2 regions of the Cytobacillus spongiae genome follow, and region 2 is predicted to be linked to the other one. Evidence: a T-box and tRNA genes for the amino acid it is inferred to sense, from the RefSeq annotation. Region 2 holds a T-box; the other holds one or more tRNA genes.

Region 1 (15,713 bases), 1.3 Mb from region 2:
ATCCAAGACTTAACAGGCCAAATTCAAATTTACGTTCGTAAAGATGCGATTGGTGATGAAAGCTATGATATTTTCAATATGGCAGACTTAGGAGATATCATTGGTGTAACGGGAACACTTTTTAAAACAAAAGTGGGGGAACTTTCTATTAAAGTAGAACAATTCGAACTTCTTACTAAATCGTTGCGCCCACTTCCAGAGAAATTCCATGGTCTTAAAGATGTAGAGCAGCGCTATCGTCAGCGTTACCTAGACTTAATCATGAGCCAGGAGAGCAAGAAAACGTTTATCACGCGTAGCATGATAATTCAATCAATGCGCCGTTATTTAGACCAAAATGGATACCTTGAGGTGGAAACGCCAATGATGCATTCAATTGCAGGTGGTGCTTCTGCTCGTCCATTCATCACGCACCACAATGCGTTAGATATGGAATTGTATATGCGTATCGCAATTGAGCTTCATTTAAAGCGACTAATTGTCGGCGGTTTAGAGAAGGTGTACGAAATTGGTCGCGTGTTCCGTAACGAAGGTGTTTCAACTAGACACAATCCGGAATTCACGATGATTGAGTTATATGAGGCATATGCAGATTATCGCGATATTATGAGCCTAACAGAAAATCTAATTGCTCATATTGCTCAAGAAGTACTTGGCACAACAACTGTACCATACGGTGAATACGAAGTAGATCTAAAGCCAGAATGGAAGAGACTTCATATGGTAGACGCTATTAAAGAATATACAGGAGCCGACTTCTGGAAAGAAATGAGTACAGAAGAAGCGAAACAGTTAGCAAAAGAACATAATGTAGAAATTAAAGACACGATGCTATATGGGCATATTGTTAATGAATTCTTCGAGCAGAAGGTAGAAGAGAAATTGATTCAGCCTACATTTATTTATGGGCACCCAGTAGAAATTTCTCCGTTAGCGAAAAAGAACGATGAAGATCCACGCTTCACGGATCGTTTTGAGCTATTTATTGTCGCTCGTGAGCATGCGAACGCATTTACTGAGCTAAACGATCCGATCGATCAACGTGAGCGTTTTGAGGCTCAGCTAAAAGAGAGAGAACAAGGAAACGACGAAGCACATATGATGGATCATGATTTTGTAGAAGCATTAGAGTATGGCATGCCTCCAACTGGTGGTTTAGGTATTGGTATTGACCGACTAGTCATGCTTTTAACGAACTCTCCTTCTATTAGAGATGTTCTACTCTTCCCATTAATGCGCCATCGATAACATAGAGGCAAAGTGCAGATAGTCTGCACTTTGCTTTTTTTATTGCTTAAGAAAATATAAAATTTATCAATTGTTGATAAGCGCTTAGACTTCCAGTTTCAATGCCAAGCCCCTCGAGGTCATAAGGCATATTTAGAGTAGAAGGCAAAGAATACCTTCTATTCTAAAGGGTCTTACTTGCCTTAGCCTAACCAAGGTACACTAAGCTTTGTTCCCTTGAAATGAAAGATCATGTCTTTGCGGTAGAGAATCTGTAATGTAAGGTGCTTAATTAATCATAAGCAAGTATGATTCACTAGTGTTGTGTTTGGTAATGGATAGTTATCTCTTTCTCTAGTCAAAATGATATTTAGTAAGGGCTTTAGGTATAAGTCATCTTAATAGTATAGCGATCAAATGATTGAATATTTTTTCTTTAATAAACTCGTTAAAAACTTCAAGAAAACTATTGCGCCACCTTTTATTCGATGGTATATTATTATCTGTTGCTGCAAGACAGCTACAAACGAGAATAACTTCTAAAAAACATTTTGAAAAAAGATGTTGACTTACGAAGTTGATTCTGGTAACATTATAAAAGTCGCCGCTGAGCGACAGTGATTGTTCTTTGAAAACTAAACGAACCAAAACGTCAACGTTTTAAATTTGTTTTAACTATTGAGCTAATCAATACTCTTTTATGGAGAGTTTGATCCTGGCTCAGGACGAACGCTGGCGGCGTGCCTAATACATGCAAGTCGAGCGGATCTTTAAAAGCTTGCTTTTAAAGATTAGCGGCGGACGGGTGAGTAACACGTGGGCAACCTGCCTATAAGACTGGGATAACTCCGGGAAACCGGGGCTAATACCGGATAATGGCTCCTAACACATGTTAGGATTCTGAAAGATGGCTTCGGCTATCACTTATAGATGGGCCCGCGGCGCATTAGCTAGTTGGTGAGGTAACGGCTCACCAAGGCAACGATGCGTAGCCGACCTGAGAGGGTGATCGGCCACACTGGGACTGAGACACGGCCCAGACTCCTACGGGAGGCAGCAGTAGGGAATCTTCCGCAATGGACGAAAGTCTGACGGAGCAACGCCGCGTGAGTGATGAAGGTTTTCGGATCGTAAAACTCTGTTGTTAGGGAAGAACAAGTACCGTTCGAATAGGGCGGTACCTTGACGGTACCTAACCAGAAAGCCACGGCTAACTACGTGCCAGCAGCCGCGGTAATACGTAGGTGGCAAGCGTTGTCCGGAATTATTGGGCGTAAAGCGCGCGCAGGCGGTTCCTTAAGTCTGATGTGAAAGCCCACGGCTCAACCGTGGAGGGTCATTGGAAACTGGGGAACTTGAGTGCAGAAGAGGAGAGTGGAATTCCACGTGTAGCGGTGAAATGCGTAGAGATGTGGAGGAACACCAGTGGCGAAGGCGACTCTCTGGTCTGTAACTGACGCTGAGGCGCGAAAGCGTGGGGAGCGAACAGGATTAGATACCCTGGTAGTCCACGCCGTAAACGATGAGTGCTAAGTGTTAGAGGGTTTCCGCCCTTTAGTGCTGCAGCTAACGCATTAAGCACTCCGCCTGGGGAGTACGGTCGCAAGACTGAAACTCAAAGGAATTGACGGGGGCCCGCACAAGCGGTGGAGCATGTGGTTTAATTCGAAGCAACGCGAAGAACCTTACCAGGTCTTGACATCTCCTGACAACCCTAGAGATAGGGCGTTCCCCTTCGGGGGACAGGATGACAGGTGGTGCATGGTTGTCGTCAGCTCGTGTCGTGAGATGTTGGGTTAAGTCCCGCAACGAGCGCAACCCTTGATCTTAGTTGCCAGCATTCAGTTGGGCACTCTAAGGTGACTGCCGGTGACAAACCGGAGGAAGGTGGGGATGACGTCAAATCATCATGCCCCTTATGACCTGGGCTACACACGTGCTACAATGGATGGTACAAAGGGCTGCAAGACCGCGAGGTTTAGCCAATCCCATAAAACCATTCTCAGTTCGGATTGCAGGCTGCAACTCGCCTGCATGAAGCCGGAATCGCTAGTAATCGCGGATCAGCATGCCGCGGTGAATACGTTCCCGGGCCTTGTACACACCGCCCGTCACACCACGAGAGTTTGTAACACCCGAAGTCGGTGGGGTAACCTTTTGGAGCCAGCCGCCTAAGGTGGGACAGATGATTGGGGTGAAGTCGTAACAAGGTAGCCGTATCGGAAGGTGCGGCTGGATCACCTCCTTTCTAAGGATATTTACATGAAAGTTGACGCTTATGGTTCGTTTAGTTTTGAGAGAGCAATCTCTCTATAACAAACTCTCTTCTTATTATAGAAGAAAGTGAACTTGTTCCTTGAAAACTAGATAATGAAATATAGAAGAAAAAAGAATTACCGAGTAATCGCCAATCTTAAGATTTTCTCTAAACAAGAAATTAGAAGGTTTCAAGACACGAGCAGGTCGAGGAAGCAACTGAGTGAGCACCGGAATGTACTTACGTACATGAGGAGCGGAGCGAAGGAAGCTGACGAAGAGATGCGATGTGTATTGAAAGCTTATAGGTTAAGTTAGAAAGGGCGCACGGTGAATGCCTTGGCACTAGGAGCCGATGAAGGACGGTACTAACACCGATATGCTTCGGGGAGCTGTAAGTAAGCTTTGATCCGGAGATTTCCGAATGGGGAAACCCTCTATCCGTAATGGGATGGAATCCTTATCTGAATACATAGGATATGGAAGGCAGACCCGGGGAACTGAAACATCTAAGTACCCGGAGGAAGAGAAAGCAAATGCGATTCCCTGAGTAGCGGCGAGCGAAACGGGATTAGCCCAAACCAAGAGGCTTGCCTCTTGGGGTTGTAGGACACTCTATACGGAGTTACAAAGGAACGGAGTAAACGAACAAGCCTGGAAAGGCTGGTCAGAGAAGGTAACAACCCTGTAGTTGAAACTTCGTTCCCTCTTGAGTGGATCCTGAGTACGGCGGGACACGTGAAATCCCGTCGGAAGCTGGGAGGACCATCTCCCAAGGCTAAATACTCCCTAGTGACCGATAGTGAACCAGTACCGTGAGGGAAAGGTGAAAAGCACCCCGGAAGGGGAGTGAAAAAGATCCTGAAACCGTGTGCCTACAAGTAGTTAGAGCCCGTTAATGGGTGATAGCGTGCCTTTTGTAGAATGAACCGGCGAGTTACGATTACATGCAAGGTTAAGTTGGATAGACGGAGCCGTAGCGAAAGCGAGTCTGAATAGGGCGAATGAGTATGTGGTCGTAGACCCGAAACCAGGTGATCTACCCATGTCCAGGGTGAAGTCCAGGTAACACTGGATGGAGGCCCGAACCCACGCACGTTGAAAAGTGCGGGGATGAGGTGTGGGTAGCGGAGAAATTCCAATCGAACTTGGAGATAGCTGGTTCTCTCCGAAATAGCTTTAGGGCTAGCCTCATGTAGTAAGAGTCTTGGAGGTAGAGCACTGTTTGGACTAGGGGCCCCCATCGGGTTACCGAATTCAGATAAACTCCGAATGCCAAAGACTTATCCATGGGAGTCAGACTGCGAGTGATAAGATCCGTAGTCGAAAGGGAAACAGCCCAGACCACCAGCTAAGGTCCCAAAGTATACGTTAAGTGGAAAAGGATGTGGAGTTGCTTAGACAACCAGGATGTTGGCTTAGAAGCAGCCACCATTTAAAGAGTGCGTAATAGCTCACTGGTCGAGTGACTCCGCGCCGAAAATGTACCGGGGCTAAACGTATCACCGAAGCTGTGGATTGACATCTACGATGTCAGTGGTAGGAGAGCGTTCTAAGGGCGTTGAAGCTAGACCGCAAGGACTGGTGGAGCGCTTAGAAGTGAGAATGCCGGTATGAGTAGCGAAAGATGGGTGAGAATCCCATCCACCGAATGCCTAAGGTTTCCTGAGGAAGGCTCGTCCGCTCAGGGTTAGTCGGGACCTAAGCCGAGGCTGAAAAGCGTAGGCGATGGACAACAGGTTGATATTCCTGTACCACCTCTTTTCCGTTTGAGCAATGGGGGGACGCAGGAGGATAGGGTAAGCGCGCTGTTGGATATGCGCGTCCAAGCAGTTAGGCCGGTAACGAGGCAAATCCCGTTACCATAAGGCGGAGCTGTGATGGCGAGGGAAATAAAGTACCGAAGTTCCTGATTCCACACTGCCAAGAAAAGCCTCTAGCGAGGAAAAAGGTGCCCGTACCGCAAACCGACACAGGTAGGCGAGGAGAGAATCCTAAGGTGAGCGAGAGAACTCTCGTTAAGGAACTCGGCAAAATGACCCCGTAACTTCGGGAGAAGGGGTGCTTTTTAGGGTGAATAGCCCTGAAAAGCCGCAGTGAATAGGCCCAGGCGACTGTTTAGCAAAAACACAGGTCTCTGCAAAGCCGCAAGGCGAAGTATAGGGGCTGACGCCTGCCCGGTGCTGGAAGGTTAAGAGGAGGGGTTAGCGTAAGCGAAGCTCTGAATCGAAGCCCCAGTAAACGGCGGCCGTAACTATAACGGTCCTAAGGTAGCGAAATTCCTTGTCGGGTAAGTTCCGACCCGCACGAAAGGCGTAACGATCTGGGCACTGTCTCAACGAGAGACTCGGTGAAATTATAGTACCTGTGAAGATGCAGGTTACCCGCGACAGGACGGAAAGACCCCGTGGAGCTTTACTGTAGCCTGATATTGAATTTTGGTACAGCTTGTACAGGATAGGTAGGAGCCTTGGAAGCCGGAGCGCCAGCTTCGGTGGAGGCATTGGTGGGATACTACCCTGGCTGTATTGAAATTCTAACCCACGCCCCTGATCGGGGCGGGAGACAGTGTCAGGTGGGCAGTTTGACTGGGGCGGTCGCCTCCTAAAGAGTAACGGAGGCGCCCAAAGGTTCCCTCAGAATGGTTGGAAATCATTCGTAGAGTGTAAAGGCACAAGGGAGCTTGACTGCGAGACCTACAAGTCGAGCAGGGACGAAAGTCGGGCTTAGTGATCCGGTGGTTCCGCATGGAAGGGCCATCGCTCAACGGATAAAAGCTACCCCGGGGATAACAGGCTTATCTCCCCCAAGAGTCCACATCGACGGGGAGGTTTGGCACCTCGATGTCGGCTCATCGCATCCTGGGGCTGTAGTCGGTCCCAAGGGTTGGGCTGTTCGCCCATTAAAGCGGTACGCGAGCTGGGTTCAGAACGTCGTGAGACAGTTCGGTCCCTATCCGTCGTGGGCGTAGGAAATTTGAGAGGAGCTGTCCTTAGTACGAGAGGACCGGGATGGACGCACCGCTGGTGTACCAGTTGTCTTGCCAAAGGCATCGCTGGGTAGCTATGTGCGGAAGGGATAAGTGCTGAAAGCATCTAAGCATGAAGCCCCCCTCAAGATGAGATTTCCCATAGCGCAAGCTAGTAAGATCCCTGAAAGATGATCAGGTTGATAGGTCAGAGGTGGAAGCATGGTGACATGTGGAGCTGACTGATACTAATCGATCGAGGACTTAACCAAATAAGAAAGCGAAGGCGACTGTACAACTTCGATAGAAGGTAGGAGCCGTAGCTGGACTAGTCAATTCAATGGCATTACCGTAATTCTTTCTTCTATACATTATCTAGTTTTGAGGGAACAAACCTCAAATTAAAATAGTCTGGTGATGAAGGCGAGAAGGTCACACCCGTTCCCATGCCGAACACGGAAGTTAAGTTTCTCAGCGCCGATGGTAGTTAGGGGCTGTCCCCTTGTGAGAGTAGGACGTCGCCAGGCTTTTATATGGAGGATTAGCTCAGCTGGGAGAGCACCTGCCTTACAAGCAGGGGGTCGGCGGTTCGATCCCGTCATCCTCCACCATATATGTTTAATGCCGGTGTAGCTCAATTGGTAGAGCAACTGACTTGTAATCAGTAGGTTGGGGGTTCAAGTCCTCTCGCCGGCACCATTTTTTGTTCAATATGAATAAATATTAATACATTTGTATGTTAATGTTTTTTGAGCCATTAGCTCAGTCGGTAGAGCATCTGACTTTTAATCAGAGGGTCGAAGGTTCGAGTCCTTCATGGCTCACCATTTTCATAATGCGGGTGTGGCGGAATTGGCAGACGCACCAGACTTAGGATCTGGCGCCGCAAGGCGTGGGGGTTCGACTCCCTTCACCCGCACCATTTAGATACGCGGAAGTAGTTCAGTGGTAGAACACCACCTTGCCAAGGTGGGGGTCGCGGGTTCGAATCCCGTCTTCCGCTCCAAAGGTAGTGCCGGGGTGGCGGAACTGGCAGACGCACAGGACTTAAAATCCTGCGGTAGGTGACTACCGTACCGGTTCGATTCCGGTCCTCGGCACCATTTTATAAATATTGCGCCCGTAGCTCAATTGGATAGAGCGTTTGACTACGGATCAAAAGGTTAGGGGTTCGACTCCTCTCGGGCGCGCCATTTCGGGAAGTAGCTCAGCTTGGTAGAGCACTTGGTTTGGGACCAAGGGGTCGCAGGTTCGAATCCTGTCTTCCCGACCATTTTCTAATATAGATCGGGGCCTTAGCTCAGCTGGGAGAGCGCCTGCCTTGCACGCAGGAGGTCAGCGGTTCGATCCCGCTAGGCTCCACCAAAAAAAAATAAAAAATATATTGACTATGCGAAAATGAAATGTTAATATATAAAAGTCGCTTCTCGGCGATGATGATTGTTCTTTGAAAACTAAACGAACCATAACGTCAACGTTTTAAATTTGTTTTAACTATTGAGCTAATCAATACTCTTTTATGGAGAGTTTGATCCTGGCTCAGGACGAACGCTGGCGGCGTGCCTAATACATGCAAGTCGAGCGGATCTTTAAAAGCTTGCTTTTAAAGATTAGCGGCGGACGGGTGAGTAACACGTGGGCAACCTGCCTATAAGACTGGGATAACTCCGGGAAACCGGGGCTAATACCGGATAATGGCTCCTAACACATGTTAGGATTCTGAAAGATGGCTTCGGCTATCACTTATAGATGGGCCCGCGGCGCATTAGCTAGTTGGTGAGGTAACGGCTCACCAAGGCGACGATGCGTAGCCGACCTGAGAGGGTGATCGGCCACACTGGGACTGAGACACGGCCCAGACTCCTACGGGAGGCAGCAGTAGGGAATCTTCCGCAATGGACGAAAGTCTGACGGAGCAACGCCGCGTGAGTGATGAAGGTTTTCGGATCGTAAAACTCTGTTGTTAGGGAAGAACAAGTACCGTTCGAATAGGGCGGTACCTTGACGGTACCTAACCAGAAAGCCACGGCTAACTACGTGCCAGCAGCCGCGGTAATACGTAGGTGGCAAGCGTTGTCCGGAATTATTGGGCGTAAAGCGCGCGCAGGCGGTTCCTTAAGTCTGATGTGAAAGCCCACGGCTCAACCGTGGAGGGTCATTGGAAACTGGGGAACTTGAGTGCAGAAGAGGAGAGTGGAATTCCACGTGTAGCGGTGAAATGCGTAGAGATGTGGAGGAACACCAGTGGCGAAGGCGACTCTCTGGTCTGTAACTGACGCTGAGGCGCGAAAGCGTGGGGAGCGAACAGGATTAGATACCCTGGTAGTCCACGCCGTAAACGATGAGTGCTAAGTGTTAGAGGGTTTCCGCCCTTTAGTGCTGCAGCTAACGCATTAAGCACTCCGCCTGGGGAGTACGGTCGCAAGACTGAAACTCAAAGGAATTGACGGGGGCCCGCACAAGCGGTGGAGCATGTGGTTTAATTCGAAGCAACGCGAAGAACCTTACCAGGTCTTGACATCTCCTGACAACCCTAGAGATAGGGCGTTCCCCTTCGGGGGACAGGATGACAGGTGGTGCATGGTTGTCGTCAGCTCGTGTCGTGAGATGTTGGGTTAAGTCCCGCAACGAGCGCAACCCTTGATCTTAGTTGCCAGCATTCAGTTGGGCACTCTAAGGTGACTGCCGGTGACAAACCGGAGGAAGGTGGGGATGACGTCAAATCATCATGCCCCTTATGACCTGGGCTACACACGTGCTACAATGGATGGTACAAAGGGCTGCAAGACCGCGAGGTTTAGCCAATCCCATAAAACCATTCTCAGTTCGGATTGCAGGCTGCAACTCGCCTGCATGAAGCCGGAATCGCTAGTAATCGCGGATCAGCATGCCGCGGTGAATACGTTCCCGGGCCTTGTACACACCGCCCGTCACACCACGAGAGTTTGTAACACCCGAAGTCGGTGGGGTAACCTTTTGGAGCCAGCCGCCTAAGGTGGGACAGATGATTGGGGTGAAGTCGTAACAAGGTAGCCGTATCGGAAGGTGCGGCTGGATCACCTCCTTTCTAAGGATATTTACATGAAAGTTGACGCTTATGGTTCGTTTAGTTTTGAGAGAGCAATCTCTCTATAACAAACTCTCTTCTTATTATAGAAGAAAGTGAACTTGTTCCTTGAAAACTAGATAATGAAATATAGAAGAAAAAAGAATTACCGAGTAATCGCCAATCTTAAGATTTTCTCTAAACAAGAAATTAGAAGGTTTCAAGACACGAGCAGGTCGAGGAAGCAACTGAGTGAGCACCGGAATGTACTTACGTACATGAGGAGCGGAGCGAAGGAAGCTGACGAAGAGATGCGATGTGTATTGAAAGCTTATAGGTTAAGTTAGAAAGGGCGCACGGTGAATGCCTTGGCACTAGGAGCCGATGAAGGACGGTACTAACACCGATATGCTTCGGGGAGCTGTAAGTAAGCTTTGATCCGGAGATTTCCGAATGGGGAAACCCTCTATCCGTAATGGGATGGAATCCTTATCTGAATACATAGGATATGGAAGGCAGACCCGGGGAACTGAAACATCTAAGTACCCGGAGGAAGAGAAAGCAAATGCGATTCCCTGAGTAGCGGCGAGCGAAACGGGATTAGCCCAAACCAAGAGGCTTGCCTCTTGGGGTTGTAGGACACTCTATACGGAGTTACAAAGGAACGGAGTAAACGAACAAGCCTGGAAAGGCTGGTCAGAGAAGGTAACAACCCTGTAGTTGAAACTTCGTTCCCTCTTGAGTGGATCCTGAGTACGGCGGGACACGTGAAATCCCGTCGGAAGCTGGGAGGACCATCTCCCAAGGCTAAATACTCCCTAGTGACCGATAGTGAACCAGTACCGTGAGGGAAAGGTGAAAAGCACCCCGGAAGGGGAGTGAAAAAGATCCTGAAACCGTGTGCCTACAAGTAGTTAGAGCCCGTTAATGGGTGATAGCGTGCCTTTTGTAGAATGAACCGGCGAGTTACGATTACATGCAAGGTTAAGTTGGATAGACGGAGCCGTAGCGAAAGCGAGTCTGAATAGGGCGAATGAGTATGTGGTCGTAGACCCGAAACCAGGTGATCTACCCATGTCCAGGGTGAAGTCCAGGTAACACTGGATGGAGGCCCGAACCCACGCACGTTGAAAAGTGCGGGGATGAGGTGTGGGTAGCGGAGAAATTCCAATCGAACTTGGAGATAGCTGGTTCTCTCCGAAATAGCTTTAGGGCTAGCCTCATGTAGTAAGAGTCTTGGAGGTAGAGCACTGTTTGGACTAGGGGCCCCCATCGGGTTACCGAATTCAGATAAACTCCGAATGCCAAAGACTTATCCATGGGAGTCAGACTGCGAGTGATAAGATCCGTAGTCGAAAGGGAAACAGCCCAGACCACCAGCTAAGGTCCCAAAGTATACGTTAAGTGGAAAAGGATGTGGAGTTGCTTAGACAACCAGGATGTTGGCTTAGAAGCAGCCACCATTTAAAGAGTGCGTAATAGCTCACTGGTCGAGTGACTCCGCGCCGAAAATGTACCGGGGCTAAACGTATCACCGAAGCTGTGGATTGACATCTACGATGTCAGTGGTAGGAGAGCGTTCTAAGGGCGTTGAAGCTAGACCGCAAGGACTGGTGGAGCGCTTAGAAGTGAGAATGCCGGTATGAGTAGCGAAAGATGGGTGAGAATCCCATCCACCGAATGCCTAAGGTTTCCTGAGGAAGGCTCGTCCGCTCAGGGTTAGTCGGGACCTAAGCCGAGGCTGAAAAGCGTAGGCGATGGACAACAGGTTGATATTCCTGTACCACCTCTTTTCCGTTTGAGCAATGGGGGGACGCAGGAGGATAGGGTAAGCGCGCTGTTGGATATGCGCGTCCAAGCAGTTAGGCCGGTAACGAGGCAAATCCCGTTACCATAAGGCGGAGCTGTGATGGCGAGGGAAATAAAGTACCGAAGTTCCTGATTCCACACTGCCAAGAAAAGCCTCTAGCGAGGAAAAAGGTGCCCGTACCGCAAACCGACACAGGTAGGCGAGGAGAGAATCCTAAGGTGAGCGAGAGAACTCTCGTTAAGGAACTCGGCAAAATGACCCCGTAACTTCGGGAGAAGGGGTGCTTTTTAGGGTGAATAGCCCTGAAAAGCCGCAGTGAATAGGCCCAGGCGACTGTTTAGCAAAAACACAGGTCTCTGCAAAGCCGCAAGGCGAAGTATAGGGGCTGACGCCTGCCCGGTGCTGGAAGGTTAAGAGGAGGGGTTAGCGTAAGCGAAGCTCTGAATCGAAGCCCCAGTAAACGGCGGCCGTAACTATAACGGTCCTAAGGTAGCGAAATTCCTTGTCGGGTAAGTTCCGACCCGCACGAAAGGCGTAACGATCTGGGCACTGTCTCAACGAGAGACTCGGTGAAATTATAGTACCTGTGAAGATGCAGGTTACCCGCGACAGGACGGAAAGACCCCGTGGAGCTTTACTGTAGCCTGATATTGAATTTTGGTACAGCTTGTACAGGATAGGTAGGAGCCTTGGAAGCCGGAGCGCCAGCTTCGGTGGAGGCATTGGTGGGATACTACCCTGGCTGTATTGAAATTCTAACCCACGCCCCTGATCGGGGCGGGAGACAGTGTCAGGTGGGCAGTTTGACTGGGGCGGTCGCCTCCTAAAGAGTAACGGAGGCGCCCAAAGGTTCCCTCAGAATGGTTGGAAATCATTCGTAGAGTGTAAAGGCACAAGGGAGCTTGACTGCGAGACCTACAAGTCGAGCAGGGACGAAAGTCGGGCTTAGTGATCCGGTGGTTCCGCATGGAAGGGCCATCGCTCAACGGATAAAAGCTACCCCGGGGATAACAGGCTTATCTCCCCCAAGAGTCCACATCGACGGGGAGGTTTGGCACCTCGATGTCGGCTCATCGCATCCTGGGGCTGTAGTCGGTCCCAAGGGTTGGGCTGTTCGCCCATTAAAGCGGTACGCGAGCTGGGTTCAGAACGTCGTGAGACAGTTCGGTCCCTATCCGTCGTGGGCGTAGGAAATTTGAGAGGAGCTGTCCTTAGTACGAGAGGACCGGGATGGACGCACCGCTGGTGTACCAGTTGTCTTGCCAAAGGCATCGCTGGGTAGCTATGTGCGGAAGGGATAAGTGCTGAAAGCATCTAAGCATGAAGCCCCCCTCAAGATGAGATTTCCCATAGCGCAAGCTAGTAAGATCCCTGAAAGATGATCAGGTTGATAGGTCAGAGGTGGAAGCATGGTGACATGTGGAGCTGACTGATACTAATCGATCGAGGACTTAACCAAATAAGAAAGCGAAGGCGACTGTACAACTTCGATAGAAGGTAGGAGCCGTAGCTGGACTAGTCAATTCAATGGCATTACCGTAATTCTTTCTTCTATACATTATCTAGTTTTGAGGGAACAAACCTCAAATTAAAATAGTCTGGTGATGAAGGCGAGAAGGTCACACCCGTTCCCATGCCGAACACGGAAGTTAAGTTTCTCAGCGCCGATGGTAGTTAGGGGCTGTCCCCTTGTGAGAGTAGGACGTCGCCAGGCAATAAAAAAAGCAGCTCAAATTGAGCTGCTTTTTTTGTTAATGAACAAATAGCATAAAGCATATACATTCAAACTTCGGATAAATCCTAAAAAAAGTGAGGAAACGTTCAATGAGAGCGTTTCCTCACTTTTTTTGTTAACGTAGATTAACAAACGTGTATCCACTTCACCTTATTGGTATTTAATGGAGTAGTTGCCAAGAGCATTCACTTTAAAAAAGAGCGAACTCTCAGAAACACAAACCGCTCTACCTTTAGAAACTAAATGATCAAATAAAAAACTCCCTGTTCACTCAAACCTATCCAAACAAACAGAATCTCATACTTTTCATAGGTTTGAGAAGCTAAAGAAATGGGAAAATTGAGAAAGAGTTGTTCGTTGCGTTGACTTACATATTTCATGTATAATTAAAGTCAAATATAGTCAAAGTCAGATAGGGGGAGGCTTAGTGAGGAATATCTCTGATATAATCGAGAGCTATTTGAAAAAGGTATTAGAATTGAGCGAGGAAGAAATTGTTGAGATAAAACGAAGTGAAGTAGCCGATAAATTTCAATGTGTACCTTCTCAAATTAATTACGTAATCAATACCCGTTTTACAATTGAAAAAGGATATATCGTAGAGAGTAAACGGGGTGGCGGTGGTTATATCCGAATTATGAAGGTCCAATCTCACGATGCTGCCCACTTAATAGACCAGTTACTATCGTTAATACAAAATCGAATATCACAGAGCAGTGCAGAGAATGTTATATTACGCTTAGTAGAAGAGGACATCATCAATATGAGGGAAGCAAAGATCATGTTAAGTGTAATCGATCGTTCTGTTCTTTATATCGACCTTCCATACCGTGATGAACTACGTTCGCGAATGCTTAAAGCAATGATTACTACTTTGAAATATAAATAAAGCTTGATGGAGAGGTGAAAGTATGATCTGTCAGGAATGTAACCAAAGGCCGGCAACCCTACATTTCACGAAAATTATTAATGGTGAAAAAACAGAGATTCACCTCTGTGAGCAATGTGCTAAGGACACCGGAGAGAAGTTTATGTTTGGCGGAGCTTCTGGATTTTCAATCAATAATTTATTAGCTGGTCTTTTAAATGTAGAACCTGGTTTTTCTCAGGCAAAGCAAGAAGCTTTTAAAAAAGAAGAAATCGTACAATGTGAGCATTGCTCAATGACGTTTCAACAATTTATTAAAGTAGGTCGATTTGGTTGTTCTGGCTGTTACGAGACATTTAAAGAACAACTTAAACCGATATTGAGAAGACTTCACAGTGGAAATTCTTCTCATACAGGGAAAATTCCTAAGCGAATTGGTGGAAGCATTCACCTGAAAAAGAAAATAGATGAGCTAAAAATTGAACTAAAGCATCTTATTAATCAAGAAGAATTTGAAAAAGCAGCTGAAATTCGAGATGAAATCCGCTCTTTAGAAAATAGCTTAAAGCAAGCAAATGAAGGAGGGGAGTAGGGTTGTCATTCGAAAAATTTATAAACCAAGCCATCAGCTCGTGGATGAGTTCAGAAGGTCCTGATGCTGACATTGTCTTAAGCTCTCGAATTCGCTTGGCTAGAAACATACAGCAATATAAATTTCCTACTCAATTCTCAAATGAAGAAGCAAAGGAAATTATTCAATTAATAAAGGAAAAGCTTAGTTCCGGCCTTTTTCCAGTTCCAAATGATATGGAACTATTATTAATGGAAGGTCTACAACCTTTACAAAAAAGAGTATTAGTGGAAAAGCACTTGATTAGTCCTCACTTAGCAGAGGATGCTACACAAGGTGCATGTGTATTATCTGATATGGAAGATATCAGTATCATGATCAATGAAGAAGACCATATTCGTATCCAGTGTTTATTTCCAGGACTTCAATTATCTGAAGCGTTAGATCAAGCTAATCGGATCGATGATTGGTTAGAAGAGCATGTTCATTATGCATTTGATGAGCATATCGGCTATTTAACTAGCTGTCCAACAAATGTTGGAACTGGGCTAAGAGCCTCCGTCATGATGCACTTGCCTGGTCTCGTGTTAACCCAACAAATCAATCAAATTGTTCCTGCAATAAGTCAATTTGGATTGGTGGTTAGAGGAATTTACGGGGAAGGTAGCGAAGCTTTAGGGAACATCTTTCAAATCTCAAACCAAATTACCTTGGGTAAATCTGAAGAAGATATCGTAGAAGATTTGCAGAGTGTTGTGACACAGATTATTTCACAAGAAAGATATGCTCGTGAAGCATTAGTGAAAACTTCCAACATACAATTAGAAGACAGAGTATTCCGCTCCTATGGAATCCTATCTAATAGCAGAGTTATCGAATCGCTGGAAGCAGCGAAGTGCTTATCTGATGTAAGGCTTGGCATAGACCTTGGATATATTAAAGGTCTATCTAAAAATATTCTTAATGAGCTGATGATATTAACTCAGCCAGGATTTTTACAGCAATATGCAGGTGGTCCGTTGCGGCCACATGAACGGGATATCCGTCGTGCGACTTTAATAAGAGAAAGACTAAAAATGGAAGATAACGAGTAGGGAGGATGAAAATATGATGTTTGGACGCTTTACTGAAAGAGCTCAAAAGGTATTAGCATTAGCCCAGGAAGAAGCTATTCGATTAGGACACAATAATATTGGCACTGAACATATTCTGCTAGGGTTGGTTAGAGAGGG
Region 2 (15,713 bases):
CAGAAGTCTCCCACCTTTCGATACAACCAACTTGCTGTAAATAAGCAACTCTAAGGTATAACACCCCTATTTGACATAAGAATTCTTAGTTAACAGCCTATTTGTCTAGCTATCACTGTTCGCTGAATCTCAGATGTACCTTCCCCAATTTCCGTTAGCTTGGCATCACGCATATAACGCTCTACATGATATTCTTTCATGTAACCGTACCCGCCATGAATTTGGACAGCTTGATCACAAACTTGCATACTTATTTCAGAGGCATAGAGTTTACACATTGCTGCTTCTTTAGTAAAAGATTTTCCTTGATCCTTTAACCATGCGGCTTTGTAAACCATATTTCGAGCTAGCTCAATTTTCATGGCCATATCTGCTAGTTTAAATTGAATAGCTTGGAACTTTGATAGAGGACTTCCGAATTGCTGGCGCTCTTTTGCATACTGAAGAGCTCGATCATAAGCAGCCTGCGCAATCCCAACTGCCATTGCGCCAATACCAATTCTCCCACCGTCAAGTGTTATCAGAAATTGCTTAAATCCCTCTCCTTTTTTACCGAGCAAGTGCTCAGTCGGAACGCGTACGTCTTCTAACACAAGCTCTGTCGTATTCGATGCGTGCAGACCCATTTTTTCATAGTTATCAATAACCGTAAATCCCTTCGCATGGGTTGGTACAATGATTGCACTTATTTCTTTTTTACCTTGGTTCTCACCAGTAATTGCTGTTAATGCTAAATGTTTCGCATAGCTTGCATTAGTAATATAGCACTTGTTTCCATTAATAATATATTCTCCATCTTTCTCAATTGCTGTGGTTCTCGTGCCACCTGCATCTGAGCCAGCGTTCGGTTCCGTTAGACCGAAAGCACCAAATGATTCCCCCGTACAAATCGGTACAAGATACTTTTGCTTTTGCTCTTCTGTCCCAAATAAATGCAGAGGTGCTCCGCCTAATGAAATATGAGCAGAATACGTAATTCCAGTTGAAGCACATGCACGGCTTAACTCCTCTGTTACGATGGCAAAGCTAATTGTATCCGCCCCTGCCCCGCCGTATTCCTCTGAAAAAGGGAGTCCCATCATACCCATATCAGCAAGCTTAAGAAATATTTCTTTTGGAAATTCCTTCGTCTTATCTCTTTCAAGCGCCCCTGGTTCTACTTCTTCATTTGCAAATTCACGAATCGTTTTAAGGATCATTTCTTGTTCTTGCGTCAAATTAAAATTCATACCCCATCCCCCTTAGTAATGAATACGCTTTCAATTACTATTATAAGAGGAGATGCTTAATTTTCTCAACATTTAAAAATTTTAAAAAATATTTTATTATATGAAAATAGAGATAATTAATAAGCCTATTCCAAGATAGCCTGAAATAGAAAAATACAGCAGCTTCAGCTTATAGCCTGAAAACAGCCAAAGGAAACAATTTAATACTAAGATTAAATATAGGACACTCAACTGATTTGGAAAGGATGCCGATGTGAACTCAACGGACGCAAGCAACAATGTTAATGCGGCTACAACCAGTGGGATTTGGTATGAAAAACCTTTTTTAAAAAAATAATATGTAGCAAAAATGACGAAGACAACTAAAAAAATGACAAGAGCAATTTGCAAAACGTAAGACAATTCAGTAAAATAAATGACAAACATAGCAAGCGGAATGATGAGTAAGAACAAAAGGGGCATAACAGAGAACTTCTTGTTCTTATTGTTAATGATTGTTTCCTTTTGCCGGTTCCCTTCTGTATATAGCGATAGTAAAAAATTACAATAATGCTCTGGAAGCATCCGGTTTTCCTTCCAATATTCAATTTCTTTCAAAATAATTTGTTTACGAAGATCATTCATTACACGGCACTTCCTAATTAAGAATATGAATAGGTTCTACTAGCTATAAAAAAAATAGTTCACTTCTATTGTAAGAAGTAAACTATTTCCTGGCAATTCTTTTCTATTGTAACAGCAGAACTTTAAGCCTTATTCTAGGAAGTCTTTAAGGCGCTTGCTTCGACTTGGATGTCTTAGCTTACGCAATGCTTTCGCTTCAATTTGTCGGATACGTTCCCGTGTTACACCGAAGACTTTCCCTACTTCTTCGAGGGTACGCGTGCGGCCGTCATCTAATCCGAAACGAAGTCTTAAAACATTCTCTTCACGATCTGTTAACGTATCTAAAACATCTTCAAGTTGTTCTTTAAGTAATTCATATGCTGCATGCTCTGAAGGAGATGTCGCGTCCTGGTCCTCGATAAAGTCTCCAAGATGTGAATCATCTTCTTCTCCAATTGGCGTTTCCAAACTTACAGGCTCTTGGGCAATCTTTAAGATTTCTCGAACCTTATCTGGAGTTAGATCCATATCTTCTCCAATTTCTTCAGGAGTTGGTTCACGTCCTAAGTCCTGAAGTAACTGACGTTGAACACGGATTAATTTATTTATGGTTTCTACCATATGAACCGGTATACGAATGGTTCTTGCTTGGTCAGCAATTGCTCTCGTAATGGCTTGGCGTATCCACCATGTTGCATACGTACTAAATTTGTACCCTTTACGGTAATCAAATTTCTCAACTGCTTTAATTAATCCCATGTTTCCTTCTTGAATCAAGTCTAAAAATAGCATTCCACGACCAACATAGCGTTTTGCGATACTAACCACTAGTCGTAGGTTAGCTTCTGCTAAGCGTCGCTTTGCTTCTTCATCGCCTTCTTCAATCCTTTTAGCTAAATTAATTTCTTCTTCAGCTGATAGAAGGTCTACTCGACCAATTTCTTTAAGATACATACGAACAGGATCGTTAATTTTAACACCTGGAGGTACACTTAAATCGTTTAGATCAAATTCATCTTCATTCTTTTGTAATTGTTTAATATTTGGGTCTGCATCGTCAGAATCTCCAACTAACTCAACCCCTTGATCACCTAAGAATTCGTAAAACTCATCCATCTGATCTGAATCTAACTCAAAGCTTGAAAGCTTCTCCGCGATATCATCATAGGCAAGGACTCCGGTTTTTTTACCCAGTTCCGTTAACTGGTCTTTTACTAGTTCAACGGTCAATTCTGTATCAACCTCTTTTGAACGGGCCGACTTTTCAGCCATATGTCCCCCTCCTTCCAAAAATCAAAGACAGTCTATAGTAATTTCTGCAATTGTATGATTTCCATAGCAATTGCTGCTGCTCTTGAATAATCCTTTTGACTCTCTGCTTCTTTTCGTTCTGCCTCTTTTTCTTTTATTTTTAACAGTTTTTGATAATTCAACACCTGTTTAATATAATCATTTAACTCCTGCTCACTAATTTCATCGTTAATTGACATCATGCCGATGTCTGCAACAATTCTTTTTAGCTTGTCATCCTGGAGGAAATTTAAAAAGGCACTTGAATCAGAGGCTTCACCTTTCTCATAAAAACCTAATAAATAAGTCATAATCGCTTGATGTTCATCTATATTAAAGGAATTTCCTTGAAGCAGCACTTGAACTTTGTAAGCTACCTCACTATCTCTTAGCATATGAGCAATTAATCTTCTTTCAGCAGTAAAATACGCAGGTTTAAGCTTATCATTCTGTTGAGGGATAAATAATTGCTTTCTTCCAGAGTTCGCTTGTTGTCCCTGGTTGTTTCTCTTTTCTTGATAATAGACTTGTTTTTGTTGTTGCTTTAAAGCCTCTAGCGATAAAGAAAATTCATTAGCTAACTGCCTTAAATAGTGATCTCGCTCAACCGCCTTTTCTAAGCGGCTAATTTCTTTAAGTATCTCTTCTATATAAAGGAGTCTATCTCCTTCATTTTGAAGATTTTTCCCTCTTCTATGATAAAAGATCTTGAAGGACATAAATGTTTGACTTGCCCCTATTACATCATTCTGGAATTTCTCTCCCCCAGATTGCTTAATGTAGTCATCAGGGTCTAATCCGTCAGGAAGAAGCGCAATTCTTACATGACTTCCTGCTTCTGTGAGCATAGTCGCAGCTCGATAGGCAGCGTCGATCCCTGCACTATCGGAATCATAACAAATGGTTACGGATTCAACATTTCGCCTAAGCACCGCAACATGCTCTTCTGTTAATGAGGTTCCCATTGTGGCAAGCCCGTTTTCTACGCCTGCTCTGTCAGCTGCAATTACATCTGCGAACCCTTCAAAAAGAACCGCTTGCTGATGTTTGCGTATGCTTGGTCTTGCTAAATGAAAATTGTATAGAATTTTACTTTTATTGAAGATGGGTGTTTCTGGACTATTTAAATATTTTGGCTGTTCCTCCCCAAGCGACCTTCCTGAAAATGCTATCGTTTTTCCATTTCGATCAAATATAGGAAAGATGATGCGATTACGGAAACGATCAAAAAATGCACCATCATGTTCCCGCTTAATGATTAGACCAGCTTTCTCCATATAATTTGGATCAAATTTTCGCTTGGTTAAAAATTTGCAAACAAAATCCCATGAATTTAACGCATACCCTATTTGGAATTTTTGGATGGACTCCATCGTAAATCCTCTATCTAATAAATACTCTAGGGCATGCTGACCATCCTTTGTATTCACAAGCAAATGATGATAAAATTTCCTTAATAGATCATGAGCCTCCATCATTTGTTGAAGGTCTTTTGAAACAGACTTTTCTTTAGCAATGCTTGTGGCTTCGATCTCTAGGTCAATATTGGCTTTTTCCGCCAACTTTAACGCAGCTTCTACAAATGAATAGCCTTCTAGCTCCATTAAAAAGGAAAATGCATTTCCACCAGCTCCACAGCCGAAGCAATGGTATATTTGCTTATCAGGTGATACAGAGAATGACGGTGTGTTTTCGCCATGGAAGGGACATAGACCAAAGTAATTTCGCCCCTGCTTTTTCAGTTGTACATAATCACTTACAACGTCAACAATATCAACAGATTGGCGAATATCATTAATTTTTTCTTCGGATATTCTCTCTGCCATGAGCACATCTCCATCTGTACATTGAGATATTCTAGTTCATTTAATATTTTCCTGCAAAATTCGACAAAATCTTCGTCAATTGATTCACAAACCTATCTCGATCCTGAGAGCTATAAGGTTTGGGACCTTTTCCATATTTCCCTTGCCTTCTAGCTTTTGCTGATAAATACCGCATATCTAGAGCCGTTTGTATGTCCTTCTCATCATATAAAATACCCTTGGGAGATAGAACATAAACTTGCTTAGGCAGAAGGGTAGAAGCAAGGCCAATATCTTGTGTTACAACGACATCGTCCTTTCGAACATGATTCATAATATAAAGGTCTGCTGCTTCACGACTCGAGTCAACAAATTTCCATGTTGCTTCTGTTAGTTCATTCATCATATGTGCATAAGAAGCAACCATCATAATTTCTGTTGAAAACCGTCTGCCGATTTCGACAATTTCCTGTTTAACTGGACAGGAGTCGGCATCAACTACAATTCTTTGATTCCCTATTGTACTACTTATTCTACATCACTCCGCATATTCCTTCTTCATAGAAATAACTTTTATATTCAGAATCTTGTCGAATTTTTTCTACTTGGGTTTCTTGACTTCTGACAATAAATAGTTTATTCGTTAAAGCCTTAGTCTAAACCTAATATGATACATTTTTATCACAATTTTTTATTATAGTATATAAAAGTAGGATTTGCTATTGTTTTTTCTTATTTCAAGACAGTTTTTAGAGGTTTTTTTGCGATTTTGATTTTCTATAGGATAAGTTCACATTTCTCCATTTTGAATAAAGGCATCCATACATTCGAAAACAGCTTAGTGAAGAACTATTTTTCACTTTAGCATAAGCGATCTGTATAGATCATTGCTAATAAAAAGCCTTCTTTTTCATTAACAATATTATGTAATACGAGAACAGATAGCTGAAACAAGAAAAATAGCACATATCTTCTCACATGTGCTATAGTCCTTTATTCTTTTTCAAGTAAGTGGCTAAAATAAGATTAGCTGTTTCTTCCACTGCTTTATTTGTTACATCGATGACCGGACAATTTATTCTTGAAACGATTTTATCAAAATAGTCAATTTCGGTTTTTATCCGATCGATGTTAGCGTAGCTTGCTTGATCATTTAACCCTAGAGAAAGTAATCTCTCTCGACGGATATTATTTAGTTTTTCTGGGCTAATTTTTAAGCCAAAGCATTTGTCAGGTGATACCTTGAAGAGCTCCTCTGGTGGGTCAACCTCTGGTACGAGAGGAACGTTAGCAACCTTCAAACGTTTATGAGCTAAGTATTGGGATAATGGCGTTTTAGATGTTCTAGAAACACCAATTAAAACGATATCCGCCTTTAGAATCCCTCTTGGGTCACGCCCGTCATCATATTTAACTGCAAATTCAATTGCTTCTACTCGTTTAAAATAATCCTCATCTAGCTTACGTACCAATCCTGGTTCATAACGTGGAGTTAAACCGCTCATTATCTGGATTTGATCCATTAATGGTCCAATTAAATCGCTAACAATGATCCCTTCCTTTTGAGCTAATTCGTTAATATAGCTACGCATATCAGGCTTAACAAGCGTATAAGCAATCATCCCTTGGTCTAATTTAGCTAAAGAAATGACCTCTTCAATGTCCTGTTTACTTTCTACGTAAGGGTATCTTTTTATTGTTGTATCTCTGCTGTCAAATTGGCTAGTAGCGGCTTTTGTCACCAGTTCAGCTGTTTCTCCAACCGAATCAGACACGACATAGATGATTGGCATTTTACTCATTCTCTTTCACCATCTCCTCTGATCGCTTAATCATTTTCTGCAAGGGCAAGAAACGCTTTTGTTAAGTTTGTCTTTGTCATTCTCCCTACAACCTCAAAGCCCTTTTCTGTTTCTTTTACTACCGGCAATGCGTCTATTTGTTTTTCAATTAATTTCTTTGCAATTTCTATCATTAAATCTTCTCTTGTACACATCGTAATATTAGGCATTCTCGTCATAATAATGTTTACTGGTAAAGTTGTGAGCTCTTGTTTGCCGATGCTTGCTCTTAGTAAATCTTTTCGTGAAAGAACCCCTACTAGTAACGAATCCTGATCTACAACAAATAATGTTCCTACATCCTCTAAGAACATGGTAACAATCGCATCATATACTGATACATTTTCATTTACTACTACTGGGATCGATTGGAAATCTTTCACGAACAGCTTTTGCAGCCTCTCAGTCAGAAGCTGAGTCCCAGTTTTCCCCGTATAAAAATAACCAACACGTGGACGTGCGTCTAAATATCCTGCCATTGTTAAAATAGCTAAGTCAGGTCTCAAGGTCGCCCTCGTTAGGTTTAGTCTGTCTGCAATATGCTCCCCAGTGATTGGCCCATTATCTTTTACAATCTCAAGAATTTGTTCTTGACGTTTATTTAGTTCGATTGTCCTCACCACCTAACATACGATAAAAAATACCGTGCTTCAATTATGTAATTAGCTCCTCTAAGGGATAGATCATACTTGTTGCTCATAAACAAACACGAATGAAGTAATTCGTCATCCCACTTAGTATCATTAGAATAGAACGTTCTCAAACGGAAAAGTGTTATACTTTTATAAAATTATTATATACTATTTAACATAAATGAAAAGAATAATTTTTTTATGCTTGTGACTGTTTCTTGAAACCATTTCATGGAAAAGGTACAAAAAAAGATAGAAAGGCCTGTCATGGTTGACAGGCCCACTTTCGTATATGTGTTACTTTACAATAACCTCATTAATATTTGCAAATTTTTTAACTAACGAAGCTAGTTTAAGCATTTGATTCAGTCTGTTTTCACGAACTTTAGCATCCTCTGCCATTACCATTGTATGCTCAAAATAGCGATCAATCTGTGTTTTCAGTGACACAAGTAAAGTAAAGTATTCTTCTTCGGTTACATCTTTACTTAATTGCTCTCTTACATCTAAATATTTTTGATACAGCTCTTTTTCATGCTCATTCTCGAATCTTGTGACCTCTACTTCCCCTTCTACTTCTGCTTTGCTTGCAATATTAAGAATTCGACTTAACGCTTCCATGTTTTCTTTAAATTCAAGGTCATTTTTCTTCATGTCAAGAACTTCTGCTTTACTCATTAAGGCTGGGATTTCACCAATATCTCCACCTAATACTGCATCAATGAGATCATAACGTACCCCACGCTCTTGAAGAAGATACTTAATACGAAGCTTAAAGAAATTAACAAGATCTCTTTGAAGTTCTACTTTCTCTTTCTTCTGAATCCCTGCTTCTATCACAAAGTCTAATGATTGGTTTATCAGACTCTCAAGTGAAAGTCTCCATTTTTTATTTAGTAGAGTTTGAACAATACCTGTTGCTTGACGTCTTAGAGCATAGGGATCTTGAGAACCACTCGGAATGATTCCAATCGCAAAGCAAGATGCGATGGTATCTAGTTTTTCTGCAATTGCAATCGCTGCACCAACGTTTGATTGCGGAGTGTCATCCTCTGCATTTCTAGGCATATACTGTTCATTGATGGCCTTTGATACTAGCTCATTCTCACCCTTTTGCAGAGCATATTTTTCTCCCATAAATCCTTGAAGCTCAGGAAATTCATATACCATATGTGAAACAAGATCAAATTTGCTAATTTCGGCTGTTCGATCTGCTGCCGTCTTTTCTTCTGTTGAAAATTGCAGTTCATCAGCAAGTACATTTGTTAGGCGACGTACTCGAGTAACTTTCTCTGATAATGTTCCGATTTCTTCATGGTATACAATTTTATTAAGCTTCTTAAGTGAATCCTCAATGCTCGTTTTTTGATCTTCATGATAGAAGAAAGCTGCATCAGCCAAACGTGCTCTTAGCACTTTTTCATTCCCTTTTGCCACTTTTTCTAGGTGTTTATGATCGCCATTTCGAACGGCAACAAAGTATGGAAGCAGTTGATTTTCCTTTGATTTTACTGGGAAGTAACGTTGATGCTCCTTCATAGAAGTTATGAGAACTTCTTCTGGAATTTCCAAAAACGCTTCTTCAAACTTCCCATAAAGTGCTGTTGGATACTCAACTAAATTCGTTACTTCTTCTAGGAGGTCTTCATCGATTGGTATCACCCAGTTGTTCTCTTCTTCAATCTTTTCTAATTGAGAAACAATTGCAGCTTTTCTTTTTACAGGATCCGCTAGTACATGCTGTGCTAATAGCTGTTCCTCGTATACAGCTGGAGCAGTTATTTCCGTCTTCTCACCAAGAAAACGATGTCCCATACTCCAATTCCCTGTCTCTACATGTGTAATTTTAAAGGGAATACGTTCCTGACCAAATAATGCAACGATCCACTTAATAGGTCTAATATAACGTAGGTCTTCGTTTCCCCATCGCATATTCTTTGGGAAAGTAAGCCCCGTCACAATGTCCTTTAATTGTTCTAGAAGTTGTTTAGTTTCTTGTCCTTTAATGAATTTCTTTACATGTGCATATTCAACGCCATTCATTTCTTTGAAATAAATATCTTCCACACTCATTTGCTGGCCACGTGTAAACCCAATTGCTGCTTTTGTCCATTCCCCATCTTCAGTAACGGCAATTTTTCTTGCTGGTCCTTTGGCTTCTTCGTGGATATCTTCTTGTTTTTCTGCTACATCCTTAACGAAAATAGCAAGTCTTCTAGGAGTTGAGTATGCTTTAACTTCTCCAAACAGAATTTGGTTATCTGTAAGCCAAGCTTGTATTTTTTCCGATAACTGATTCATGGAGCTGGTTACAAAGCGAGCTGGTAGTTCTTCTAAACCAATCTCGAGTAATAGATCTTTTTTACTCATGACCCATTTCCTCCTCTTTATTAAGTATTGGGAAACCTAATTTCTCACGCTCTGCATAAAAAGTCTTGGCAATTGTTCTCGCAAGGTTTCGACAACGACCGATATAGCCTGTTCTTTCAGTTACGGAGATCGCCCCTTTTGCATCCAAGAGATTGAATACATGGGAACATTTCAGAACATAATCATAAGCCGGATGAACAAGTCCTTCATTCATTTGTCTATGAGCTTCCTTTTCGTACGTATTAAACAATGTAAAGAGCATATCTGTATCAGATGTTTCAAATGTATATTTTGAATGCTCGTATTCTGGTTGCCCGAATATATCTCTTACTGTAAAACCATTTGTCCATTCTAAATCAAACACATTCTCTTTTTCTTGAATATATGAGGCTAACCGTTCAATTCCATACGTAATTTCTACAGATACAGGTTTACACTCAATCCCCCCTACTTGTTGGAAGTAAGTGAATTGTGTAATTTCCATCCCATCTAGCCATACTTCCCAGCCTAACCCAGCACACCCTAGTGATGGATTTTCCCAATTATCTTCAACAAAGCGAATATCGTGTTCTAATGGGTTGATCCCTAGAGCACGCAATGAATCTAAGTATAGCTCTTGGATATTGTCTGGCGATGGCTTCATAATAACCTGGAATTGATGATGCTGATACAAACGATTTGGATTTTCTCCATAGCGTCCATCTGCTGGTCTTCTTGAAGGCTCCACATATGCTACATTCCAAGGCTCAGGCCCTATTGCTCTAAGGAACGTATACGGGCTCATCGTTCCTGCCCCTTTTTCCACATCATAAGCTTGCATTAAGATACACCCTTGATCTGACCAATGTTTCTGTAATGTTAAAATCATGTTTTGGATATTCATGTTTCAAACACCTCCAAAGTAATTTGTACTTATTGAGCTCACTTGGCTCAGCTGCTGGCACTTCCTACAGCAATCAAGATAAAAATCAGGTGGACTGCAGGTTTTGAAAAACAAAAAACTCCCGTCTCTATGCTTTGGATAGCATAGGGACGAGAGTAACCCGCGGTTCCACCCTATTTGCTGTTTGTAACAGCCACTTTGTTAAGCAACGTTGCTCCAGAACGCCTTCCTTTACATTCTATCCCTTAGCTCACACTATCCTAAGGTCGCTTTTATAGAAGAGGCAAAGTACTCCTTTCCTTCCATGCAACTATTAATTTAATTTGAATCATAGCGGAATCACTTAAAGATGTCAACAAGTTATAGCTTATTATTTAACGCATTCATTTGATTCAGAAATTTCTTAGTCTTCAAATTTAAGCCCGAATATTCATCATAGTATGTACTGATTACTTTATTCAATTCTGCTTTCGTCTGATCTTTTACCGATATTTCCCCAAGTCTCGAAAGGTCTAAATAATAAAACAATCGAAGCAGCTTCACTGTTGCAGGAGAAATTTTTAAATGATACGGATCTTTGTCTAAGCATCGATGACAGATAAAACCGCCCTCTCGAATTGAAAATGAGAATGTACCATCCGCACTTCCACACGCAGCACATTGGTTTAATACTGGATAAAGCCCTAATGGATTCAACATCTTCATCTCATAAATATGAGAGATAATCTGAGGTTCATAGCCCTCATTCATGAAATTTAATGTTTGATACAATAATTCAAAAAGGAATGGATTTGGCTTCCGATCATCTGTGACTTTATCTGTTAAATCGACAACATAGCTTGAATACGCAGTGATGAAAATATCTTCACGAATGCTTCTCCAAGAAGAAATTATATCTCCTTGTTGCAAGCTACCTAGGCCAGATGATTTTTGAAATAAGAAATAACCATATGTAAAGAGCTGTGTGACGGCAGAGAGCCTACTATTTGGCTTTTTAGCCCCTCTTGCCATCACACCTATCTTTCCAAATTCTCGAGTATATAAAGTAACAACCTTATTTGTTTCACCATAATCGATTGTTCGAATCACGATGCCTTCGCATTTTTGGAGCATCTATCGGTCACCATCCCTTTATGAGACAAACCTATGAGATGGGAAAATCAACCTCTGCTAGCTTTTCTGCTTGTTCTTCGGGTATTTCATCATTATCCTTTTCTAGCTCCTTAAAGAGAAGATAAGTGTCAATGTTACCTGTGTGCGAAAATACCTTCCAGGTAAAATCCAACATCGAAAACCCCACCTTTCATTTTTTAAACTAGCATGAACAATTATCAATTCCTTAACATATATCATAGCCTGTCATTGCAAAATCATGAGACGAAAATATTGCTAATGTAAATCATGCATATTTCTAATCTCTACTTAATATTGTAACAAGGACGGATGTACATATTAATATTCATCTTCCCTAAATCCAAAGTCTCGAAGTTGTGTCATTTTGTTACGCCAGTCCTTTTGAACCTTTACCCAAACTTCAAGAAACACTTTTGTTCCAAGAAGATTTTCAATATCTATTCTTGCACGCTTCCCGATTTCTTTGAGCATTTTCCCTTGCTTCCCAATAACTATTCCCTTTTGAGAATCACGCTCCACAATAATGGTTGCCATAACATGAACCATTTCTTTATCTTTTTGACGCTCCATTTTGTCAATTACAACAGCCAATGAATGAGGAATTTCTTCTCGAGTTAGATGAAGTGCTTTTTCTCTAATCAATTCAGATACAATAAATCGTTCCGGATGATCGGTTACTTGGTCAGCTGGGTAATATTGTGGCCCTTCTGGAAGATACCCTTTAATTTGCTCGAGTAAAGTCTCAATGTTATTGCCCTCTAGTGCTGAAATTGGAATGATTTCTTTAAAATCATGCTTTTCTTTATAAGATTCAATAATGGTAAGAAGCTGGTCTGGATGAATCTGATCTATTTTGTTAATTACTAAAAAAATAGGTGTATTTACCGTTTTTAATTTTTCTACTATAAATTCCTCTCCACGCCCATATCCTTCTTCGGCATTGACCATGAATAATACAAGGTCGACCCCTTTTAGTGTGTTTTGAGCAACTTTCATCATAAAGTCACCGAGCTTGTGCTTAGGCTTATGAATTCCTGGTGTGTCAATAAAAATAAGCTGTGAATCATCTGTAGTTACTACGCCTTGTACTTTGTTTCTTGTTGTTTGAGGTTTATCACTCATAATCGCAATTTTCTGTCCAATAACTCTGTTTAGAAATGTAGACTTTCCTACATTTGGTCTGCCGATTATACTAATAAACCCTGATTTAAACCCTTGATTGCTTCCGTTATTCATTTAAGTCCTCCGGTGAAAATGCTCCTGGCAATAATTGTTCTACTGTTAATTCTTTAATTTCCCCATTTAAGTTCGTTAAAACCACTTTCATGTCTTTTGGGCACAATTCGGAAATTACTTGGCGACATGCCCCGCATGGAGGAACAGGTCGAGCTGTGTCTGCTACTACAGCCATTATTTCGAAATCCTTATCTCCTTCTGAGTATGCTTTAAATAGTGCTGTGCGTTCTGCACAGTTACACATGCTGTAAGCTGCATTTTCAATATTGCACCCATGATATACTTTACCGTTCTTAGTTAAAAGTGCTGCACCAACTTTAAATTTGGAGTAAGGAACATACGCTCTCTCTCTTGCTAATTTTGCTTCTACGATTAATTGATCGTTTTTCACAAACCATTCTTCCTTTCTAAAAGAAGACTGCCGTCTTTCTTTATTTTACCTTAATTTCGCTCTAAAATCATCGCTTGTAAGGAATTTGTAAAATAAAAATTTGAATTTTCTAAAAATAATACATCTTTAGTTTTTGCTATTGCTTAGATATTTTAACGGAATTGTGAAGGGTTTTCAAATTTCCCCCAAAATTAATATATACTAGCACAATAAAGGAACCAAGTTCTATACTGTTTGAGACTCCCTTAGCACCATAAATCCGTCCAAATAAAATACGATGGGCTCCAAAAAACTTACTACTTTTATAGAAAAACGCAAGACACATAAATGGCGTCTTGCGTGTTACCTCGTAAAGAAGTTAGAAAAAGATCCGTGGAATGAAAATGATTCCGCCAACAATTACAGAGAGGATCGCGTAGATTAGAACCGCTCCGGCAGCTATATCCTTTGCTTGCTTGGCCAATGGATGATATTCATCAGTCACGAGATCAACTACTCGTTCAATCGCCGAATTTAATAGCTCTAAGGAGATAACTCCACCAATTAGCATGCAAATAAATACCCATTCAGTCATTGAGATAGAGTAGATTATCCCAAAGACAATCACTAGCACTGAAACAATAAAGTGTATTTGTAAATTTCTTTCGTTTTTGATTGCCGTCTTGATTCCCTCGTAAGCAAATGAAAAGGATCGTAAAAAGCCCCCTGGTTGGTGTCGACGTCTACCTTTGTAATCCGAATTCATCTAATATTTCTCTTTGACGAGCGAACATAACTTTCTCGTCTTCTTCCGTTTCATGATCGTAACCTAAAAGATGAAGAAACCCGTGAACGGTTAAGAAACCTAGTTCTCTCAAATACGAGTGCCCATACTCTTCCGCTTGCTCGTTTGCTTTTGCCGTAGAGATAATAATATCGCCTAGAACTCGGGGCATATCAACACCTAAAAGTTCCATTTCTCCTTCTCCCATTTCTTCCATCGCAAAAGATATGACATCTGTTGCATAATCTTTTTGGCGATACTCTTTATTAATTTCTTGAATGCGATCATTCGTTACAAATGTGATAGACACTTCACTTTCTTCATCAACTTCTTGTTTTTTCGCAGCAAATTGAAGTAGCTGCTCAATTGTTTTTATATCACTTTCACTTACTTCATTTGTTTCATCAATAAAATCAATCATTAAACTCATGCGCGCTTCACCTTCTGTTTTGTCATTTCTGGATATTCAATTCGGGAATGGAAGATTCCTTTCAATGTTTCACAAAGAGTGTCTGCCACTGTTTGCAGCTCTTTGAGTGTTAAGTCACATTCATTCAACTGACCATCTTGCAGACGATCTGATATTATACTACGAACTAGGCCTTCAATTTGTTCTGTTGTAGGATGTGACATGGAGCGGACAGCCGCTTCAACACTATCGGCTATCCCAATAATCGCCGTTTCTTTCGTTTGTGCTTTAGGGCCAGGATATCGATAATCCGCTTCCTGAATTTCCAATCCGTTCTGCTTTGCTTTGTGAAAAAAGTATTTTAATAATGTGGTTCCATGGTGCTGCTCTGCAATGTCTACAATTTCTCTTGGCATCTTGTATTTTCTTAGCATTTCAGCACCGTCTGTAGCATGGGCAATAATTATGTTCTTGCTTGTTTGCGGTGGTAGACGGTCATGTGGATTTTCAATATTCATTTGATTTTCTATAAAGAATTGCGGTCGTTTCGTTTTGCCAATATCATGATAATAGCATCCGACTCTTGCTAGTAATCCATTCGCTCCAATTGCTTCACAAGCTGATTCAGCTAAATTCGCTACCATGACACTATGGTGGTAGGTACCCGGTGCTTCTGTTAGGATTTTTCGCAGAAGCGGATGGTTTGGATTTGAAAGCTCGATTAGACGCATAGTTGACAAAATACCAAAGCCTGCCTCAAAGAACGGTAATAATCCGATTGTTAACACCGCAGAAGTAATCCCAGATAAAAAGGCAACAACAAAGTAAAAAGCGTATTCTACAGGCGCATATTGACCATTCCGTAATAGCAATAAGGATAAAATTACAACTAGATTAACGGCAGAAACAAATAATCCAGCTTGGAGAATTTTTGAGCGTTGATTTTGTTTACTTAAGAATAATATCCCAGCGAGCCCACTACAAATAATATAAATTCCCACTGTAATATGGAGCGTCCCTGTAACTCCTTCATTGAAGATAATGCTTCCACAAATCGCCATAATAATCGTTAGCAGAATTGCTAATCGTTCATCAATTAGTATTTTTATCAGCATTGCTCCTAA

The links. The T-box of region 2 lies ahead of glyQ (glycine--tRNA ligase subunit alpha). A T-box ahead of a tRNA ligase gene usually reads a tRNA of that ligase, here a tRNA-Gly.
Region 1: it encodes a tRNA-Gly, which carries the amino acid that the T-box ahead of glyQ (glycine--tRNA ligase subunit alpha) is inferred to sense. The anticodon was not compared.

The regions. Positions count from the first base shown of each region.
Region 1 covers NZ_CP089997.1:94,599-110,311, forward strand. Annotated here, with positions in the region: gene lysS (lysine--tRNA ligase) at 1-1,248, shown strand, start outside; rRNA gene LS684_RS00485 (16S ribosomal RNA) at 1,925-3,475, shown strand; rRNA gene LS684_RS00490 (23S ribosomal RNA) at 3,791-6,723, shown strand; rRNA gene rrf (5S ribosomal RNA) at 6,862-6,978, shown strand; tRNA gene LS684_RS00500 (tRNA-Val) at 6,987-7,062, shown strand; tRNA gene LS684_RS00505 (tRNA-Thr) at 7,075-7,150, shown strand; tRNA gene LS684_RS00510 (tRNA-Lys) at 7,203-7,278, shown strand; tRNA gene LS684_RS00515 (tRNA-Leu) at 7,289-7,373, shown strand; tRNA gene LS684_RS00520 (tRNA-Gly) at 7,383-7,457, shown strand; tRNA gene LS684_RS00525 (tRNA-Leu) at 7,466-7,554, shown strand; tRNA gene LS684_RS00530 (tRNA-Arg) at 7,568-7,644, shown strand; tRNA gene LS684_RS00535 (tRNA-Pro) at 7,648-7,724, shown strand; tRNA gene LS684_RS00540 (tRNA-Ala) at 7,741-7,816, shown strand; rRNA gene LS684_RS00545 (16S ribosomal RNA) at 7,968-9,518, shown strand; rRNA gene LS684_RS00550 (23S ribosomal RNA) at 9,834-12,766, shown strand; rRNA gene rrf (5S ribosomal RNA) at 12,905-13,021, shown strand; gene LS684_RS00560 (CtsR family transcriptional regulator) at 13,470-13,931, shown strand; gene mcsA (protein-arginine kinase activator protein McsA) at 13,954-14,502, shown strand; gene mcsB (protein-arginine kinase McsB) at 14,505-15,575, shown strand; gene clpC (ATP-dependent protease ATP-binding subunit ClpC) at 15,589-15,713, shown strand, end outside.
Region 2 covers NZ_CP089997.1:2,899,719-2,915,431, forward strand. Annotated here, with positions in the region: gene LS684_RS14730 (acyl-CoA dehydrogenase family protein) at 90-1,229, opposite strand; gene LS684_RS14735 (hypothetical protein) at 1,326-1,853, opposite strand; gene rpoD (RNA polymerase sigma factor RpoD) at 1,983-3,107, opposite strand; gene dnaG (DNA primase) at 3,140-4,951, opposite strand; gene LS684_RS14750 (YaiI/YqxD family protein) at 4,992-5,462, opposite strand; gene LS684_RS14755 (pyruvate, water dikinase regulatory protein) at 5,914-6,732, opposite strand; gene ccpN (transcriptional regulator CcpN) at 6,759-7,394, opposite strand; gene glyS (glycine--tRNA ligase subunit beta) at 7,701-9,773, opposite strand; gene glyQ (glycine--tRNA ligase subunit alpha) at 9,766-10,656, opposite strand; T-box leader at 10,799-10,970, opposite strand; gene recO (DNA repair protein RecO) at 11,017-11,769, opposite strand; gene LS684_RS14780 (YqzL family protein) at 11,801-11,944, opposite strand; gene era (GTPase Era) at 12,109-13,026, opposite strand; gene LS684_RS14790 (cytidine deaminase) at 13,019-13,417, opposite strand; gene LS684_RS14795 (diacylglycerol kinase family protein) at 13,776-14,162, opposite strand; gene ybeY (rRNA maturation RNase YbeY) at 14,140-14,610, opposite strand; gene LS684_RS14805 (HD family phosphohydrolase) at 14,607-15,713, opposite strand, start outside.